DNA from 3 places in the Pantoea sp. B9002 genome. Region 2 is predicted to be linked to each of the others. Evidence: predicted binding sites of a transcription regulator. Region 2 holds the regulator's gene; each other region holds the start of a gene.
What was found. Region 2 encodes PurR, which represses purine synthesis genes. Its sites were predicted from a motif close to CANGCAAACGTTTGCNTG; they were not measured.
Positions count from the first base shown of each region.

Region 1 (6,703 bases), on a different contig from region 2:
CGACGATAGACGCCGCGACTGCGCCGGTTAGCGCCAACAGCGATCCCACCGATAAATCAATGCCCGAGGTCAGAATCACCAGCGTCATACCCACCGCCATGATGGCGTTGACTGATGTCTGCTGCAGAATGTTGAACATGTTAGGCAGCGTGAAGAAGTTCGGGCTCTGGCTGGCGACCACGGCGATCAGCACGATCAGCGCGATCAGGGATTTCTGCTCAAGCAGCCAGGTTTTGCTGAACCAACGACGGCTGGCGGGTAAGGTTTGGGTGCTCATACAACTAACTCCTCGCTGTGTTGCTTACCGACTGCCGCCGCCATCAGGGATTCCTGGGTAGCTTGCTCACGGGAAAATTCGCCACTCAGATGGCCTTCATGCATCACCACGATGCGGTCGCTCATGCCCAACACTTCCGGCATTTCTGACGACACCAAAATGATGCTCAGCCCTTCGGCTTTAAACTGGTTAATTAACTGATAAATCTCTTTTTTCGCCCCAACATCGACGCCGCGCGTCGGTTCATCGAGGATCAGCACATCCGGACGCGTCATCAAACCGCGCGCGATCGCCACTTTTTGCTGATTACCGCCAGACAGCAGACCAATCGGCTGCTCCATTGACGGGGTTTTAACGTTGAACAGGCGGATAAAATCGCCCACCGCCAGCTGCTCATCACTGTGTCGCAGGTTGCCCGCGCCGGTGCTGAAATAGCGCAGCGCGGTCAGCGACATGTTCTCTTTCACCGACATGCCGAGCACCAGGCCATCGCGCTTGCGGTCTTCCGAGATATACACGATGCCGTTGGCGAGACCATCCTGCGGAGAGCGCGTCACGATCTCGCGGCCGTTCAGCGTCACTCTGCCTTTGCTGCGCGGCATTGCGCCGTACAGCACTTTCATCAGTTCAGTACGTCCCGCGCCCATCAGGCCCGACACGCCAAGGATTTCCCCTTTGCGCAGCGTAAAGCTGACGTTATCAACGCCCGGACCGCTGAGGTTTTCGACTTTTAAGCGGATCTCACCCGGCTGTTGATCGATACGCGGATATTGATCTTCCAATTTGCGGCCGACCATCATCTCGATCAGGCTCTCTTCGCTGAGATCGCACACCGCGCGTTCGGCAATAAACTGCCCATCGCGGAACACGGTGACGTCATCGCAAATCTCGAAGATCTCTTTCATGCGGTGCGAGATATAGACGATGCCGCAGCCCTGCGCTTTCAGTTCATTGATGACGCGGAACAGCGACAGCGTTTCGGTATCGGTCAGCGCATCGGTCGGTTCATCCATAATGATGACTTTCGACTCGAAGCTGAGCACTTTGGCGATCTCGACCATCTGCTGATCGCCAATCGATAAATCGCCCACCAGCTTGTGGCTGTTGAAACGCAGATTGAGGCGCTTTAATAGCGCATCCGCCTCGGCATACATCTTTTTCCATTCGATGCGGCCAAAGCGGTTAACAAATTCGCGGCCAAGGAAGATATTCTCGGCGACGGTCAGTTGCGGAATCAGGTTCAGTTCCTGATGGATAATGCCAATGCCGGCTTCCTGCGACGCTTTCGGGCCAGAGAACGCCACATCCTTACCGAGCCACTGCAGGGAACCGGCATCCATGCTGTAAATGCCGGTCAGCACTTTCATCATGGTGGATTTGCCCGCGCCGTTTTCACCCACCAGCGCCATAACTCGTCCCGGATAAACGGCGAGCGATGCGCCATTCAGCGCCTTGACGCCAGGAAACGACTTTTCAATCCCTTTGAGTTGCAATAACGGTTGCATAGCGGCCTCAGAAGGTCACGCCGGCGCTCAGAATGACATTCGCATACGGAGAACACTCTCCGCTGCGAATGACCGCCTGACTACGCTGCGTTTGTTGTTTGAATTGTTCATGGCTGGTGTAACGTATGGTGATGACATTCCCCTGGTGCTGTTGCAAGGCTTCGAGCACGGCGAGCAGTGCGCTGTGGAGTTGCGGATTGTGCTGCTTAATCTCGTCCGCCATCAGGGCGCTTTCGACCTGCATCTCCTGCGTGACAACCTCAACCACCTGTAGAAATTCGGGCGTACCCGGCGTTAACGCCAGATCGATGCGCTGTGGACTAGCCGGAATCGGCAAGCCTGCATCTGCAATCGTCAGCGTATCGGTGTGCCCCAGGCGAGCAATCACATGAGAGACTTCAGCGTTTAACAAGCGACCTTTTTTCATTTATTCCACTCCACAGCGAAACGTTTCGCTGATCGGGAGTGTATAAAATGCGCACGGCAACTCAATGGCGGCATCACGGAAATGTGATCGCCATCGAAACGTTTCGCTTGTGCCAGAGAGAATTTGAGTTTGGTGGGATTTTGGAGCCGCTGCTGCGGCCCCGAAGATGGGATTATGGCAGTTTACGTACCTGTTTCACGTCCAGTTCGATGGAGTTGAAATCCTTATCCAGTTCGCCGGTCAGTTCTACCTGATCCTTCGGCGTGATGGTCAAACCGTTCCAGCGTTTGTGATCGATTTCGACCTTCATGGTGCCGGTTGCATCACGGAATTGATAATCCTCATCACCGATTTGCTTCTCAAGCGTACCGCGCACGGTAATCCAGCTGTCGTCTTTCATCTCTTCGGCCTGTTTCACCGTGACAACGCTGGTGTTATCGGCTTTGAACCCACCGGACTTCACCTGCGCGGATGGCGCATTCGGATCAACAAAACCACCTTGCTGAGCGGCAAGAACCGGCGTGGCGGCCAGGGCGACAATCGCTAACAGAGCTGCAGACTTTTTCATAATTCACCTCTTTTCCATGAATGTGTCGGTTTACGGAAGCTATTTCACCATAAGGTTCTTAACAGGATCTTAAGAGAATCCGTTTGGCTAACATTCATGAAAAATAGCCTATTTGCCGGGATTTTCGCTGTACAAGAGCGATTGTGCTTCGTATAACTCCGCTTAACAGAAGGAGAGTTGATGCGCATTTTACTGATTGAAGATGACACGCTGATTGGCGACGGTTTGAAAGTCGGGTTGACCAAACTTGGTTTCAGCGTGGATTGGTTTGTCTCCGGCGAAGCCGGATTTCAGGCGTTGACGGCCGCGCCCTGGGACGCGGTGGTGCTGGATCTGTCGCTGCCAGAACGCGATGGTCTGGATATCCTGCGTCAGTGGCGCCAGCAAGGACACGATGTGCCGGTGCTGATTCTCACCGCGCGCGATGCGCTCGATCAGCGCGTACAGGGATTGCAACTCGGCGCCGACGATTACCTGTGCAAGCCGTTTGCATTAACAGAAGTGGCGGCACGCTTGCAGGCGTTGATCCGTCGCCGTCATGGGCAACTGCAGCCGGAACTTAAACACGGCAAAGTGGTAATGGCACCCGGCAGCCACAGCGTGCTGTGCGATGGCGAAGCCGTCAGCCTGAAGAGCCGCGAACTGGCGCTGCTGGAACTGTTTCTGCGTAATCCTGGCCGCGTGCTGACGCGCAGTCAGCTGGAAGAAAAGCTCTACAGCTGGGATGAAGATGTCTCCAGCAATGCGGTGGAAGTGCACATTCATCATCTGCGCAAGAAACTCGGCAGCCAGTTTATTCGTACCGTACACGGCGTCGGTTATACGCTGGGAGCGGCGGAATGAGTCTGTTTCTACGTCTCGCCATCGGCTTTGTGCTGCTGATTATACTGTGCGGCGGCCTGGCCGGCCTCAGCGCCTGGCATCAAACCCGCGATACGGTGAACGAACTGTTTGATACTCAGCAAATGCTGTTCGCCAAACGGCTGATAGCGCTCGATCCCACCTCGCTGCAGGACGTGACGCTGCCGAAAACCAAAGCGATCCTGCGCCATCATCGTGGCGATCAGGATGATGATGCGCTGGCGTTTGCCATTTTCAGCGCGGAAGGAAAACCGCTGTTGAACGACGGCGAAAACGGCCGCGATCTGCAGTTCGACCATCAGCGCGATGGCTTTGTTGATGGCCGGCTGCGCGGCGATAAAGACAGCTGGCGCTTAGTGTGGCTCACCTCCGAGGATAAGCGTTATCGCGTGGTGGTCGGGCAAGAGTGGGAATACCGCGAAGATATGACGCGCGATCTGGCGCTCAGCAGCCTGTTGCCGTGGCTGATCGCCATGCCCTTTATGTTGCTGTTGCTGCTGGCGCTGGTGTGGTTCGAGCTGCGCCCGTTGAAACGCCTCACGCTTTCCCTGCATCAGCGTGCGCCGGATGATGCCACGCCATTGCCGGACACGCGCTTGCCTAAAGAGGTGAAGCCGCTGGTGGTGGCGCTTAACGGCTTGTTCAGTCGTATGGCGCATCTGGTACAGCGCGAACGTCGCTTTACCTCTGATGCCGCCCATGAACTGCGCAGCCCGCTGGCGGCGCTGCGCGTGCAGAGTGAAGTGATTCAGCTGGCCGATGATGATGAGGCGATGCGCAAACGGGCGATTCAACAACTGGATAGCGGCATCGTGCGTGCCACGCGTCTGGTGGATCAGCTCTTAACGCTGTCACGCGTGGAAGCAGACGACCTGCGCAGCGAGTTTCAACCGGTGGCGCTGGCGCCGCTGCTGCAAAACCTGCTGGCGGAGCACTTCCCGCAGGCGGAACAACAGAACACCGCTTTGCAGTTCACCAGCCACGCCGAACCGGTGATGAACGGTCATCCGCTGCTGCTGGGTTTGATGGTGCGGAATTTGCTGGATAACGCGCTGCGCTATTCGCCGTCGGGCAGCACAATTGATGTGCAGCTCAATGCTCGCGCCATTACCGTTGATGACAACGGGCCTGGCGTCAGCGATGAGCAGCTGGCAAGGTTGGGTGAACGCTTCTGGCGACCGCCGGGACAGGCGCAAACCGGCAGCGGATTAGGGCTTTCCATCGTGAAGAATATTGCTCAGCTGCACGGCGTTCGATTGCAGTTCAGCCAGCGCGCCAGCGGAGGATTGCGCGTCACCTTAAGTTGGTGATGCAATGGCAATGTCCAGGTTTCGTAGGGTCGCCATTTATGGCGACCGCAAACAACTTATATCTCGACCTGGGTTCCCAGCTCGATCACGCGGTTCGGTGGGATTTCAAACTGATCCGGCGCGCGTAGCGCATTGCGTTGCAGCGCGAGGAACAGCTTGCCGCGCAGGCGCAGATACCACGGACGATCGCCGATAATCAGCGATTCATGCGACATAAAGAAGGAGGTTTCCATCATGCGGCAGTTCAGGCCTTCAAGACCGCAACGGTGGAAAATCTCTTCGACGTTTGGCGTTTCGCGCCAGCCGTAACTCGCCACCACACGCCAGAAGGTCGGCGACAGCTGTTCGATGGTCACACGACGGACGTTGTGCACGTAAGGCGCATCTTCCGTACGCAGCGTCAGCAGCACCACGCGCTCGTGCAACACTTTGTTGTGCTTGAGGTTATGCAGCATGGCAAATGGAATCACATTCAGCGCACGCGACATATACACCGCAGTGCCCGGCACGCGTACCGGCGGCGATTTCTCCAGCGACGCAATCATCGCTTCCAGTGAATTGCCGTGCTCATGCATACGACGCAGCAGACGGAAACGCTCGCTTTTCCAGGTGGTCATGATGATGAACATCATCAGCGCCAGCGTCAGCGGCAGCCAACCGCCGGAGAACACCTTGATCAGGTTGGCGGAGAACAGCGACACGTCGATGATCAGCATGGCAATCAGAATCAGCACCACCAGATAGCGGTTCCAGTGCCAGTTTTGAATCGCCACGGTAGAACAGAGAATGGCGGTCAGCACCATGGTGCCGGTGACCGCGATGCCGTAAGCCGCCGCCAGATTGCTGGAGTGCTCAAAGCCGACAATCACAATCACCACCGAGAAGTAGAGCAGCCAGTTAATCACTGGAATGTAGATCTGCCCGGACTCCTCTTCTGAGGTGTGCACAATGCGCATCGGCGGCAAATAGCCGAGACGCACCGCCTGACGCGTTAATGAGAACACGCCGGAAATTACCGCCTGCGAGGCAATCACCGTGGCTAAGGTTGCCAGAATCAACATCGGGATCAGCATCCAATCCGGCGCAAGCAGGAAGAACGGGTTTTTGATCGCTTCAGGATGTTTGAGCAGCAGCGCGCCCTGACCAAAGTAGTTGAGCACCAGCGAAGGCAGCACCACGATAAACCAGGCGAGACGAATCGGGAATTTACCGAAGTGGCCCATATCGGCATACAGCGCTTCCACGCCGGTAATGGCCAGCACCACCGCGCCCAGCGCGAAGAAGGAGACACTTTTGTACTGGATAAAGAAGTGCAGCGCCCAGTAAGGGTTCATGGCGTGCAGCACGTCAGGATTATTGATAATGCTACGCGCACCCAATACGGCGAGGATGATAAACCACAGCAGCATCACTGGCGCGAACAGCTTACCGACAATGCCGGTGCCGTGCTTCTGGATGACAAACAGCAAGGTCAGCACCGCAATCGCCAACGGCACGATGTAGGTATCGAGGCTCGGCGCGGCAATTTCCAGACCTTCTATCGCCGATAGCACCGACACCGCCGGCGTGATCACCACTTCCCCATAGAAGAAGCTGCCGCCGATCAGGCCCATGATCACCAGAATCGCGGTGGCTCTGGCGCCGGTATGGCGTCCGGCCAGCGACATCAGCGTTAGAATCCCGCCTTCACCGGCGTTATCTGCACGCATCACGTAGCTGATGTATTTCAGCGACACCACCAGAATCAGCAGCCAG
Region 1 is NZ_JACAPA010000052.1:5,196-11,898, forward strand. It holds gene rbsC (ribose ABC transporter permease) at 1-277, opposite strand, end outside; gene rbsA (ribose ABC transporter ATP-binding protein RbsA) at 274-1,782, opposite strand; gene rbsD (D-ribose pyranase) at 1,790-2,209, opposite strand; gene HX773_RS21900 (YgiW/YdeI family stress tolerance OB fold protein) at 2,382-2,777, opposite strand; gene qseB (quorum sensing response regulator transcription factor QseB) at 2,958-3,620, shown strand; gene qseC (quorum sensing histidine kinase QseC) at 3,617-4,948, shown strand; gene kup (low affinity potassium transporter Kup) at 5,005-6,703, opposite strand, start outside.
Region 1: a site for PurR is predicted at 2,223-2,240, ahead of rbsD (D-ribose pyranase). Genes of this name have one in related genera too.

Region 2 (6,703 bases):
CTGCCTACACGCGCTGTTTGACTGAGGTGGCGGCTGAGCAGCCGCTGCCGTTTGGGCAAACGCCGCAGCAGCTGGCGCAGCGCTGCTACTTGCTGTGGCTCGGAGCCAGTTTGCAGAGCAAGATTTCCCGAGAGCCAGGCCCGATTAGCCTGGCGCTCAACACCATCGAACAGTGGCTGATAAGTCACTGATTTTTAAAAAGCGTCGTGACTAGACGACCGGTCTTCCTGGAGCAATCAATATGGCGAGTAAGCAGCTGTTCTCCCCACTCAAAGTGGGCGCGATTACCGTACCGAACCGCATTTTCATGGCCCCGTTGACGCGTCTGCGCAGCATTGAGCCGGGCGATATCCCTACGCCGCTGATGGCAGAATATTATCAACAGCGCGCCAGTGCCGGTTTGATCATCACCGAAGCCACTCAGATCTCTTTCCAGGCGAAAGGCTATGCCGGTGCGCCGGGTCTGCACACACAGCAGCAAATTGCCGCGTGGAAAGTGATTAACGAAGGCATTCATGCCGCCAACGGTCACAGCGCCGTGCAGCTGTGGCACACCGGACGCATTTCTCATCACAGCGTGCAGCCAGAAGGCAAAGCGCCGGTCGCGCCAACCGCGCTGGCGGCGGGTACGCGCACTTCGCTGCGCGCCGCGGATGGTTCTGTTTATCGTGAAGACACCTCCGTGCCGCGCGAGTTGTCAGTGGCTGAAATTCAGCAAATCGTAAAAGATTTTGGTCAGGCCGCTGCCAATGCGCGTGAAGCCGATTTCGACCTGCTGGAGCTGCACTCCGCGCACGGCTATCTGATGCACCAGTTCCTCGCGCCCGGCTCAAACCAGCGTAGCGATGAGTACGGCGGTTCGATTGAGAAGCGTGGCCGTTTCGCGCTGGAAGTGGTGGATGCGGCGATTGCCAACTGGTCTGCCGATCGCATCGGTATCCGCGTTTCGCCAATCGGTGCCTTCCAGAATCTGGAAAATGGCCCGGAAGAAGAAAAAGCGGCGCTGTGGTACATCGCCGAGTTAGGCAAACGCGGCATCGCCTATCTGCACCTTTCTGAGCCAGACTGGGCGGGCGGACAGCCTTACAGCGATGCATTCCGTGAAAAAGTGCGCGCCCTGTTCCCAGGCGTGATCATCGGTGCCGGTGCTTACACCGTTGAGAAAGCCGACGATCTGATTGCGCGCGGCCTGATTGATGCGGTGGCGTTTGGTCGCGACTTTATCGCCAACCCGGATCTGGTTGCCCGTCTGCAGCAGGATGCGCCACTCAATCCGCAGCGTCCTGAGAGCTTCTACGGCGGCGGCGCGGAAGGTTATACCGATTATCCAACCCTGTAAGAAAATAGCTGCCGCGGCGGATAGGCGGCAGCGTTGTTTCATCAGTGTGTATACTAAGTTGCTTGTCATGCACTGATGACGTTTTAAAAAAGAGGATGTTATGCGTTTACTTCACACCATGTTACGCGTTGGCGATTTGCAACGTTCTATCGATTTCTACACCCGCGTGCTCGGCATGCGCGTGCTGCGTCAAAGCGAAAACACCGAGTATAAATACACTCTGGCATTCGTTGGCTACACCGAAGAGAGCGAAGGCGCGGTGATTGAGCTGACTTACAACTGGGGCGTGGATAAATACGATCTCGGCAACGCTTACGGCCATATCGCGCTGGGCGTGGACAATGTGGCTGACACCTGCGAACGCATTCGCAGCGCGGGCGGCAACGTGACGCGTGAAGCGGGCCCGGTTAAAGGCGGTTCAACTATTATTGCGTTTGTTGAAGATCCAGACGGCTACAAAATCGAGCTGATTGAAAACAAACATGCCGGTCACGGCTTAGGCAACTAAGGTTGCTCGTCAGCCTGCTATTTGCAGGCTGACTTCCCTCTCCTGCTGCACCCTCCTGCGATTTTTGCCATAATGCGCGCTGCCCTATTTATTGCCATGAGATCCTGATGTCTGAATCGAACGCTTTAAACGCTCTCCACCAACGCTTCCGCGGTTTTTATCCTGTTGTGATCGACGTTGAAACCGCGGGTTTCAATGCACAAACCGATGCACTGCTGGAAATTGCAGCCACCACGCTGAAAATGGATGAAGACGGCTGGTTGCACCGCGATGAAACGCTGCACTTTCATGTGGAACCGTTTGAAGGCGCCATTCTGAATCCTGCGGCGCTGGCGTTTACCGGCATCGATCCCACCAATCCGCTGCGCGGTGCGGTAAGTGAATATGAAGCCCTGCATGCGATTTTTAAAATGGTGCGCAAAGGCACCAAAGATAGCGGCTGCAATCGCGCCATTATCGTGGCGCACAATGCCACTTTCGATCTCAACTTCGTGATGGCGGCCGCAGAGCGCGCCAGCCTGAAGCGCAATCCGTTCCACCCGTTTGCCACTTTTGATACCGCGGCATTGAGCGGTTTAGTGCTCGGGCAAACCGTGTTGGCGAAAGCCTGTAAAGCGGCGGGAATGGAGTTTGATAGCACGCAAGCGCATTCGGCGCTGTATGACACTGAGCAAACCGCGACGCTGTTCTGTGAGTTGGTGAACCGCTGGAAACGCCTGGGCGGCTGGCCGCTGGCTTTCAGTGAAGAATCCGCAGACGACGCGTCTGCCGAGTAACCAAAGAAAAGGCCGACATTTGTCGGCCTTCTGCATTATTCCGCTTCTTTATACTTCTCAGCGGTCTCTTTCAGCAGTGGCTGAAGTTCACCGCGCTGGAACATCTCAACGATGATGTCGCAGCCGCCGACCAGTTCACCATCGACCCACAGCTGCGGGAAGGTTGGCCAGTTAGCGTATTTTGGCATTTCAGCGCGAATGTCCGGGTTCTGCAGAATGTCCACATAAGCGAAACGCTCGCCACACGCAGAAAGCGCCTGCACGGCTTGCGCCGAGAAACCGCAGCTTGGCAGCTTCGGCGAACCTTTCATGTACAGCAGAATCGGGTTTTCTGCGATCTGACGCTGAATTTTTTCAACAGTACTCATTATTGCCTTCCTTAATCTTCTACTTCGTGTTTGTTTATTGTAGCGATTTCGCTCCCGTACTGAAAACGGGATTTTGCGTTTGCACTGGCTAATCGCCATGTTTGTTAAGTTAACGCATGACAAATAACATTTTCATATCATTAATTGGCATTAATAAATTAATAATTAGCAATAGTTTCGCTGTGTTAACCAGCTGAAATCGCTCATTTTTGCTACAGAATCAATCTGGTAACATATTAATGGAAAAAGGCCTTACCTTTTGCAAAAAAAGTGGATTAGAATTGCCTCGGCGCTGGTCACTTGATCAGATTTCTCTCACTTTTCCGCAGTCTGCTTTGATTCAGCCTGCTTAACCTGTAACCGGATTATGCGTCTACTAATTACGCTTTTCATACTGGCTTTAGCCCAACTGTTCTTTAATGTGGCCGCTGCATCTCCGCATGCGCCCGTTAACGCCAGTTCGCTTAAAGCAGAGAAAAAGAGCGCACGTGAAGACGAGCGCCGCAAACGACGTCCGGTGAAAACCACCACCAAAAAATCGCGCCTGACTGCTGTTCAAAAATTCAAACTCAAAAAACAGACCAAAACAGAAACCGCGCTGCACAAAACCACCAGCAAAAAATCCCCGCTGAAACTCTCTGCTAAGAAATACGGTCATCAACGGTTAGCGAAGAAAACGCCAGAGATCGCCGTCAATGATGAAGCGTTAGCACTGACCGGCATCAAAATGAGTAAAGCGCACCGCCAGCGTTACCAAAAAGCGCGTGAAACGGCGATGACCAAATTAATGGGTCAGCTCGGTAAACCTTATCAGTGGGGCGGCGCTTCGCCACACACCGGTTTCGACTGCAGCGGCTTAGTGTGGTACGCCTATAAAGATCTGGTTAAATTCAAACTCCCACGCACCGCTAATGAGATGTACCACCTGCGCGATGCGGCACCGATCAAGCGTGAAATGCTGGAGAAAGGCGATCTGGTGTTCTTCCGCATCAATAATCGCGGCACCGCCGACCATGTGGGCGTGTATCTCGGCGATGGTAAATTCATTCAGTCGCCGCGTACCGGCAAAGATATTCAGATTAGCGCATTGGGTGAGGATTACTGGCAGAAACACTATGTGGGCGCGCGTCGTATGATGACGCCAAAAACCATTCGCTAGTTGTTGCGCAACAAAGATAAAAAAGCCGGATGCTGTTCTCAGCTCCGGCTTTTTTGTTAATGCATGATCGCGGTAAAGCTAAAGGCGATAATCATCAACAGTGCGCCAACAGTGGTCATTAGCGCCAGCTTCAGGTCGGTATTCATCACAACTCCTTAGTCACACAATCATCAGGGTTAAGGCGATTTTCGCACAGCAATGGGCAAAAATCTCGTGTTATCCGCGCCAGCTTGCTAGAATCGCCGCCTTTCGTTGCGCAACAGATTTTGCGCATGCTGTATTTACAGCGTGATGAAGTGATTTCGCCTGCTAGAACCTACCGTTTTGCCCGCTTTTTTGGGCTGTAAAAGCATTAGCAGACGCAAACGTTTAACAATATACTTATCAGTAAGTTGCGATAAGCCCAGGAGTACCATTTTCATGGCAACAATTAAAGATGTCGCAAAACGCGCGGGTGTCTCAACCACCACGGTTTCGCATGTCATCAACAAAACGCGTTTCGTTGCGGAAGAGACGCGTAACGCCGTATGGGAAGCGATCAAAGAATTACACTACTCGCCGAGTGCCGTGGCGCGTAGTCTCAAAGTCAATCACACCAAAACCTTGGGTCTGCTGGCGACCTCTAGCGAAGCGCCCTACTTTGCTGAAATTATCGAAGCGGTGGAGAACCGGTGTTTCGAACGCGGCTATACGCTGATTCTCGGCAATGCGCACAACGATCTGCAAAAGCAGCGCGCTTACCTGTCGATGATGGCGCAAAAGCGCGTCGATGGATTGCTGGTGATGTGTTCGGAATATCCAGACGATTTGCTGCAGATGCTGGAAGAGAACCGCAATATCCCCATGGTGGTGATGGATTGGGGCGCGTCACGCGGTGATTTCACCGATACCGTGCAGGACAATGCGTTTCAGGGCGGTTATCTCGCCGGGCGTTATCTGATCGAACGCGGCCATCGCGATATCGGTGCCATTCCAGGCCAGATGGAGCGCAACACCGGCGGCGGACGTCATGCTGGCTTCCTGCAGGCAATGAACGAAGCGGGCATTACGGTGCGTCCGGAATGGGTGGTTCAGGGCGACTTTGAACCTGAATCGGGCTATCAGGCGATGCAGCAGATTTTAAATCAGAAACAGCGTCCAACCGCGGTGTTCTGCGGTGGCGATATCATGGCGATGGGCGCGATTTGCGCCGCTGATGAGATGGGTTTGCGCGTACCGCAGGATATCTCGGTGATTGGCTATGATAACGTGCGCAACGCGCGCTATTTCACCCCAGCGCTGACCACCGTGCACCAGCCGAAAGCCGAACTGGGTGAAAAAGCGCTGGAAATGCTGCTGGATCGCATTACCAGCAAGCGCGAAGATCCGCAAACAATCGAAGTCCAGCCAACGCTGATTGAACGCCGTTCGGTGGCGTACGGTCCGTTCCGCGACTATCGCCGCTAAGCCGACACTTCGCTGAGCCATTCGTGGTTCAGCGTTTCGGCATCCCCGAGATAAGCCAGTAACCACGCCAGCGCCGGTGACGCGCGCTGTTCGGACCAGCTTACGCAGCACGGACTGTCGGGAAACGCCTGCGGCAGCGCCAGTTCAACCAGTTTGTGGCTGTCCAGCAGCGGACGCGCCAAATGGCCCGGTACCATTCCGACGCACAATCCTGCCAGCAAACAATCCATCCCGGTTTCCCACTCTGGCACCACCAACCGCCGCTGATTATCCAGCGTCCATGTCATACGGCGCGGCAACGCACGCGAGGTATCTTCCAGCACCAGCGATGGCCACGCCCGCAAGGTTTCATCATCCAGCTCCTTGCTGTTTACCAGCGGATGATCGGGACTTACGACACAGCGCCAGTTCAGCGCGCCCATGTCCTGAAAGGCAAAACGTCCGCCCACCGGAATTGCCTGGGTTGCACCAATCGCCACATCCACCCGACCATCAGCCAACGCATCCCACACGCCGTTGAACACTTCGTAGCTGATAATCAGCTCCATATCGGGAAAATGGCGATAGAAGTCCTTCACTAACTGCCGCGTGCGCTGCGGTTTTACAATGCAGTCAACCGCGATGCTCAACTCGCCGCGCCAGCCATTTGCCAGTTGCTGACACTGTCGGCGAGTTGCCAGCATTTTTTTGATAACAGATCGGCCTTCACGCACAAAATGCTCGCCCGCCGGTGTCATCACCACTTCCCGATGCTGGCGCTCAAACAGCGGCACCGCCAGCCAGGTTTCCAGCTGACGCACGGTATAGCTGACGGCAGAAGGCACGCGATGCAGCTCCTGCGCTGCCGCGCTAAAACTACCGGTGCGCGCCACCGCATCCACTACTTCAAGCGCATATTCTGACCACATAATTTTGCCTTCAAAAAATTTAACAGCACTATGCAAATATTAGCGTTTCACAAAGCGCGCTGCATCCTTTTACACTCCCCGGCGTTCAACCTGCCCAAAAGAGAATCAACATGTTGTCGTCTAAAGCATTTATGCCTTATCTCGCCGTGCTCAGCATGCTCGGCTTTCTTGCCACGGATATGTATTTACCCGCCTTTGG
Region 2 is NZ_JACAPA010000017.1:13,726-20,428, forward strand. It holds gene HX773_RS11060 (TetR/AcrR family transcriptional regulator) at 1-191, shown strand, start outside; gene HX773_RS11065 (alkene reductase) at 242-1,339, shown strand; gene gloA (lactoylglutathione lyase) at 1,440-1,847, shown strand; gene rnt (ribonuclease T) at 1,955-2,623, shown strand; gene HX773_RS11080 (Grx4 family monothiol glutaredoxin) at 2,659-2,994, opposite strand; gene HX773_RS11085 (C40 family peptidase) at 3,359-4,150, shown strand; gene HX773_RS11090 (YnhF family membrane protein) at 4,207-4,296, opposite strand; gene purR (HTH-type transcriptional repressor PurR) at 4,571-5,596, shown strand; gene punR (DNA-binding transcriptional activator PunR) at 5,593-6,504, opposite strand; gene punC (purine nucleoside transporter PunC) at 6,615-6,703, shown strand, end outside.

Region 3 (6,703 bases), on a different contig from region 2:
CACGATATTCGCGGTGACCACTAAGTGGCCCACGTGCTCGGCAATCACCACCAGCGCGGCTGGCAGAATGGTCAGCATCGCCACCCACTCAAAACGCGGCGTGTAGAAGGTTGGCAGCGCAAACCACGGCGCATTTTCCACCGCGGTCCAGTCCACAATGCCCATCGCGTAAGAGAGCGCATAGCCAACCAACACGCCGACTAAAATCGGGATGATGGCGAGGAAACCACGGAACAGCACCGAACCAAACACCGTGACCGCCAGCGTCACCATCGAGATGATCACGGTTTTGCTGTCTGGCGATGTGCCGTCAGCAGGCAGCAAACCGGCCATATTCGCCGCCACGCCCGCCAGTTCCAGACCGATAACCGCAACAATCGCGCCCATCGCTGCCGGTGGGAACATCACGTCCAGCCAGCCGGTACCGGCTTTTTTGACGATCAGCGCCACAATGCAGAACAGCAAACCGCAGAGAATAAAACCGCCCAGTGCCACTTCGTAACCCAGCGGCAACAGCAGCAATACCGGCGAAATAAAGGCAAAGCTCGAACCGAGATAAGCCGGGATTTTGCCTTTACAGATAAACAGATAGAGCAGCGTTCCGACGCCGTTAAACAGCAACACCGTGGCCGGGTTGATGTGGAACAGAATCGGCACCAGCACGGTTGCGCCGAACATGGCGAACAGATGCTGCAAGCTGAGTGGAATGGTTTGTAACAGCGGTGGGCGTTCGCTCACACCAATCGCACGACGAGTCATTATTATCCCCTATCCTCTTCGTTCTTCGAGCCATGGCTGCGTTGGCTTCTCTCGTTCACCCGAATCACTTACTTAAGTAAGCTCATCGGGATGAACTCGTTTGCCGCCTTGCCCTGGCTCGAATAACTCGAGGATGACAATGTTGTGTTTTTGCCAAAAAAAAGCCGACTCTCTGGCCGGCTGGTTTCTTTATTTGGTTCCGAAAATCTTGTCGCCTGCATCTCCCAAGCCTGGAATGATGTAGCCCTTCTCGTTCAATCCCTGATCGATAGATGCAGTGTAAAGCTCCACATCAGGATGCGCTTTCTCCAGCGCGGCAATACCTTCAGGTGCGGCCACCAGGACCAGCACTTTAATGCTGGTACAACCGGCTTTCTTCAGCAGATCGATGGTGGCGATCATCGAACCGCCGGTTGCCAGCATTGGGTCGACCACCAGCGCCAGGCGCTCTTCAATGTTCGAAACCAGCTTCTGGAAATAAGGAACCGGCTCCAGCGTCTCTTCATCACGATACACGCCAACCACGCTGATACGCGCGCTTGGAACGTGCTCGAGCACGCCTTCCATCATGCCGAGGCCAGCACGCAGAATCGGAACCACAGTGATTTTTTTACCTTTGATCTGATCGATTTCAACCGGACCATTCCAGCCTTCGATGGTGACGCGCTCGGTTTCCAGATCGGCGGTGGCTTCATAGGTCAGCAAGCTGCCCACTTCCGAGGCCAGCTCGCGGAAACGCTTGGTGCTGATATCATGCTCACGCATCAGGCCCAGTTTATGTTTGACCAGCGGGTGTTTGACTTCCACGATCTTCATGATTGTTCTCCCGGAATTGAGTTGAGCTAAAAAAAAATCGCCGGATTATACCGCCTTTTCGCCGCTGCGCCACATGTCATCGGTCAATAGCCTGCTTACTCTAAGGATTGGCGAAAATCTGAGGCGATGCAAAGGCAGCATGAGATGGGACTCGCAAACGTTTGCCTGCGCTGTTAGAATTGCCGCGCTTAATTTTTGCCACCAACCGCAACTCGCGTGGGGATTCCGCAGTGACCGACAAAACCTCTCTCAGCTACAAAGACGCCGGTGTTGATATCGATGCTGGTAACGATCTGGTTGACCGTATTAAAGGCGTAGTGAAAAAAACCCGCCGCCCGGAAGTCATGGGTGGATTGGGCGGATTCGGCGCGCTCTGTGCGCTGCCGCAGAAGTACCGCGAGCCTGTGCTGGTCTCCGGAACCGATGGCGTCGGCACCAAGCTGCGTCTGGCGATGGATCTCAAACGCCACGACAGCATCGGCATCGATCTGGTCGCGATGTGTGTTAACGACCTGATTGTTCAGGGTGCTGAGCCACTGTTCTTCCTCGATTATTACGCGACCGGCAAGCTGGATGTGGATACCGCTTCATCGGTAATCACCGGCATCGCCGAAGGTTGCTTGCAGTCGGGTTGTGCGCTGGTCGGCGGTGAGACCGCTGAAATGCCAGGCATGTACCACGGCGAAGATTACGACGTGGCGGGTTTCTGCGTCGGCGTGGTGGAAAAATCAGAAATCATTGACGGTTCGAAAGTGCAGGACGGCGACGTGCTGATCGCGCTGGGCTCCAGCGGCCCACACTCGAACGGTTATTCACTGGTGCGCAAGATTCTTGAAGTCAGCCAGACCGATCCGGCCACCAAACAGCTGGATGGCAAATCACTGGCCGATCACCTGCTGGCGCCAACCCGCATCTATGTGAAAAACATCCTTAGCCTGATCGAACAGGTTGATGTGCATGCTATTTCGCATCTGACCGGCGGTGGCTTCTGGGAAAACATCCCGCGCGTGCTGCCAGACAACACCCAGGCGGTGCTGGAAGAGAGCAGCTGGCAGTGGCCGTCTGTGTTCAGCTGGTTGCAGCAGGCGGGCAACGTCAGCCGTCACGAAATGTACCGCACCTTTAACTGCGGCGTGGGCATGGTGATTGCGCTGAGCCCGGCAGAAGCCGATAAAGCGGTACAGCTGATGACCGACGCGGGCGAAAAAGCGTGGAAAATCGGTGTGATTAAAGCGTCTGATTCCGAAGAGCGTGTGGTTATCAATCCATGAAAAAACTGGTTGTACTGATCTCCGGCAACGGAAGCAATCTTCAGTCCATCCTCGACGCCTGCGCAAGCGGGCGTATCAACGGCAGCGTCGCTGCCGTTTTCAGTAATAAAGCCAGCGCGTATGGTTTGACGCGCGCGCGAGAAGCCAACGTCCCGCCGCATGCGTTAGCCGCCAGTGATTTTGCCGACCGGGAAGCCTTTGATCGCCAGCTAATGCAGGAGATTGATGCTTACGCGCCGGATCTGGTGGTGCTGGCCGGTTATATGCGCATCCTCAGCAGCGCTTTTGTCGCGCACTATCACGATCGTCTGGTGAATATTCATCCGTCGTTATTGCCGAAATATCCGGGCTTGCACACGCATCGTCAGGCGCTGGAAAACGGCGACGAAGAGCATGGCACTTCAGTGCACTTTGTCACTGACGAACTGGATGGCGGACCGATTATTTTGCAGGCGCGCGTGCCGGTGTTTGCTGGCGACAGCGAAGACGAAATCAGCGCGCGCGTGCAGCATCAGGAACACGCGATCTATCCGCTGGTGATCAGCTGGTTTGTTGATGGGCGTTTGCAGATGCGTGAAGGTAAAGCGTGGCTGGATGATAAACCATTGCCGCCCAAAGGCTACGCGCACGACTGAATGATATGCACATTCCGTAGCGGCGCGATTTATCGCGCATATCGATGGCACCATCTTGCCCATCCGGGCATTGCGCAATAAATTGCGCCGCTACGAATCGCAGACTTTTTAACCAAATCTTCCCGTAATGTAATCTTCGGTGCGTCGCGCTTTTGGCGACGTGAAGATGCGATCGGTTTCGTCAAACTCCACTAATTGTCCGTTATGCATAAACGCGGTGTAATCTGACACGCGTGCCGCCTGCTGCATATTGTGCGTCACCAATACCAGCGTGAAATGCTGCTTCAGCGTGGTCATCAACTCCTCGATCACCAGCGTTGAGATCGGATCAAGTGCCGAGGTGGGCTCATCCAGCAACAATACTTCCGGCTCAATGGCAATGGCACGCGCAATCACCAAACGTTGCTGCTGGCCGTTAGAGAGCGTTAAGGCGTTCTGCCCCAGCTGATCTTTCACTTCGGCCCACAAGGCCGCCGCACGCAGCGCACGCTCACAGGCTTCATTCAACACGCGACGGTCGCGCACGCCCTGCAAGCGCAGGCCGTAAACAACGTTTTCGTAAATCGATTTAGGAAACGGATTTGGCCGCTGGAATACCATGCCAATGCGGCGTCGCAGCGCGGGAAGATCCTGATTCGCCTGCATCACCGCGTAATCATCCAGCAGAATCTCGCCCTCGATGCGGCAGCGATCGATCACATCATTCATGCGATTGAAGCAGCGCAGCAGCGTCGATTTTCCGCAGCCGGAAGGACCAATCAACGCCGTGATGCGGTTTTTCGGGATAAGCAGATCAATGTTATTCAGCGCCTGGCGTTCGCCATACCACAGCGACAGCTGATTAACGCGGAGGGCAATGTCGTAATCGGGCGTCATCAGAAACCTTTTTAGTGCGTCATAATCCGGTAACGCTCACGTAGCCGATGGCGCAGCGCCATTGCCAGCAGATTGAGCGACAGGATGATCACCACCAGCAGCAAAGCGGTGGCGTAAACCAGCGGTCGATCAGCATCGATGTTGGGGCTCTGGAACGCCAAATCGTAGATCTGAAAACCGAGGTGCATGAATTTACGATCGAGGTGCAGATAGGGGAACACCGCATCAACCGGCAGCTCAGGCACCATCTTCACCACGCCCACCAGCATCAGCGGCGCGGTTTCTCCAGCCGCACGCGCCACCGCCAGAATCAAGCCGGTGAGCATGGCCGGAACCGCCAGCGGCAGCACTACGCGCCACAGCGTTTCCGCCTGAGTTGCGCCCAGCGCCAGCGATCCCTGACGCAGATTATCAGGAATGCGCGACAATCCCTCTTCGGTGGCAACGATCACCACCGGCAGCGTCAGCAGCGCCAGCGTCAGCGCGGCCCACAGCAAGCCCGGCGTACCAAAAGTAGGATTGGGCAGAGCGCTGGAGAAAAACAGCTGGTCGAGGGTGCCGCCAATCAGCCAGACAAAGAAACCGAGGCCAAACACGCCGTAGACAATCGAAGGCACGCCCGCGAGATTCACCACCGCGATGCGCACCAGCCGCGTCAGCGCATTGCGTCCGGCGTATTCGTGCAACCATATCGCCGCAATGACGCCGAGCGGCATGACGATAATCGACATCAACAGCACCATCAGCACGGTGCCAAAAATTGCCGGGAACGCCCCGCTCTCGCCGCCACCGGAAGTCGGTGAATCGCTGACGAATTGCCAAATCTGACTGAAGAAGTGCAGCGTTTTGTTGGTCAACGTCATGGCATTCGGATACCACGCATCAACCACCTGTGCCAACGGGATGGTGTGATCTACGCCGTTCACATCGCGCAGCACCAGTGTATCGCGCTGACTTTCGTGCTGCAGATGAGTTAACTGCTGCGCCAGCGCGTTAAAGCGGCGCTGTAACGCCGTGCGATTGGCATCAAACTCAGACTGCACTTCCAGGCTGAAGCGGCCATTACGCTGCTGCTCATCGGCCTGCTGCTGCAAACTTTCCAGCTGTGCATTGAGGCGCGCCATCTCAATGCGGCGGATTTTACTCGCCTGGCGCAGCTGCTCATGTACCTGCTGCAAACGCTGATGCAGCAAAGCATCGCGGCTCTGGGCGGTCATGACTTCGTTATCCTGGCGCAGCTCCACCAGCCAGCCATAAGCATTGCCGCCGTTGCGGCGCTGCAGCACCAACACATCAGCAGGACGACGGGTTTTCGCCTCGCCCTGACTGTAAAGCACGCGGAAATCCGGTGCGGCAAAGTCACGGTTGCCGGTTTTTACCACATAGCGCCACTGTTCGCCCTGCTGCTGCTTTTGCAAGGTTTCGCCCAGCACCATCACCGCGCTGCCTTCTGGCGGCTGGAATTGATATTGATCGACCGGCTGCGGCCAGAAAGCGCGCACGCCTTGCCAGCCGAGCAAACCAATCAACAAGGTAAACGCCAGCAGGCAAACCGCGACAGCTCCGGCGGTGAGCCAGCGCCAGCGATCGTTTTGTTTCATCGCCGTCATCCGTGGCCCTCGTGCTGGCTGTAGCGTTGGCGCAGGCGCTGACGAATCAACTCGGCGATGGTGTTGATCACCAATGTGAAGATCAACAGCAACAAGGCACTGAGGAACAGAATGCGGTAATGCGCGCTGCCCGCGGCGGCTTCGGGCATCTCAATGGCAATGTTGGCGGAGAGCGCACGCAGGCCAGCAAATAAGCCGCCTTCGCTAACTGGCGTGTTGCCGGTGGCCATCAGCACAATCATCGTCTCGCCGACGGCGCGGCCAAAGCCAATCATCAAGGCAGCGAAGATGCCCGCCGAGGCGCCCGGCAACACCACGCGCGTCAGGGTTTGCCACGGCGTGGCGCCCAGCGCCAGCGAGCCCTGACCCAGCGCGCCCGGCACGCTGAACAGCGCATCTTCCGATAAGGTGAAAATCAGCGGCACCAGCGCAAAACCCATCGCCAGCGCGGCCACCAGCAGGTTGCGCTGTTCGTAATGGGCTAAACGTTCGCCAATCTCCGGCCAGAACAGCGTTGGCAGCCACAGCGTCAGCAACGTCACCACTAACAATAGCGGCAGCAGCAGAATCACTTCAAAACCGGGACGTCGCCAGCTGACCGGCAAACGCGGACTCAGCACGCCGCACAGTAATAAGGTGGCGGCCAACACCGGCGGCAGCAGCAGCACGCCAACCAGCGCGGTGCTGATGTGCGGCGCCAGCCACACGCCGGCGATTAAACCAATCACCACGCTTG
Region 3 is NZ_JACAPA010000010.1:108,998-115,700, reverse strand. It holds gene uraA (uracil permease) at 1-759, opposite strand, end outside; gene upp (uracil phosphoribosyltransferase) at 949-1,575, opposite strand; gene purM (phosphoribosylformylglycinamidine cyclo-ligase) at 1,806-2,846, shown strand; gene purN (phosphoribosylglycinamide formyltransferase) at 2,843-3,481, shown strand; gene pstB (phosphate ABC transporter ATP-binding protein PstB) at 3,590-4,357, opposite strand; gene pstA (phosphate ABC transporter permease PstA) at 4,369-5,967, opposite strand; gene HX773_RS07640 (ABC transporter permease subunit) at 5,964-6,703, opposite strand, start outside.
Region 3: a site for PurR is predicted at 1,726-1,743, ahead of purM (phosphoribosylformylglycinamidine cyclo-ligase). Genes of this name have one in related genera too.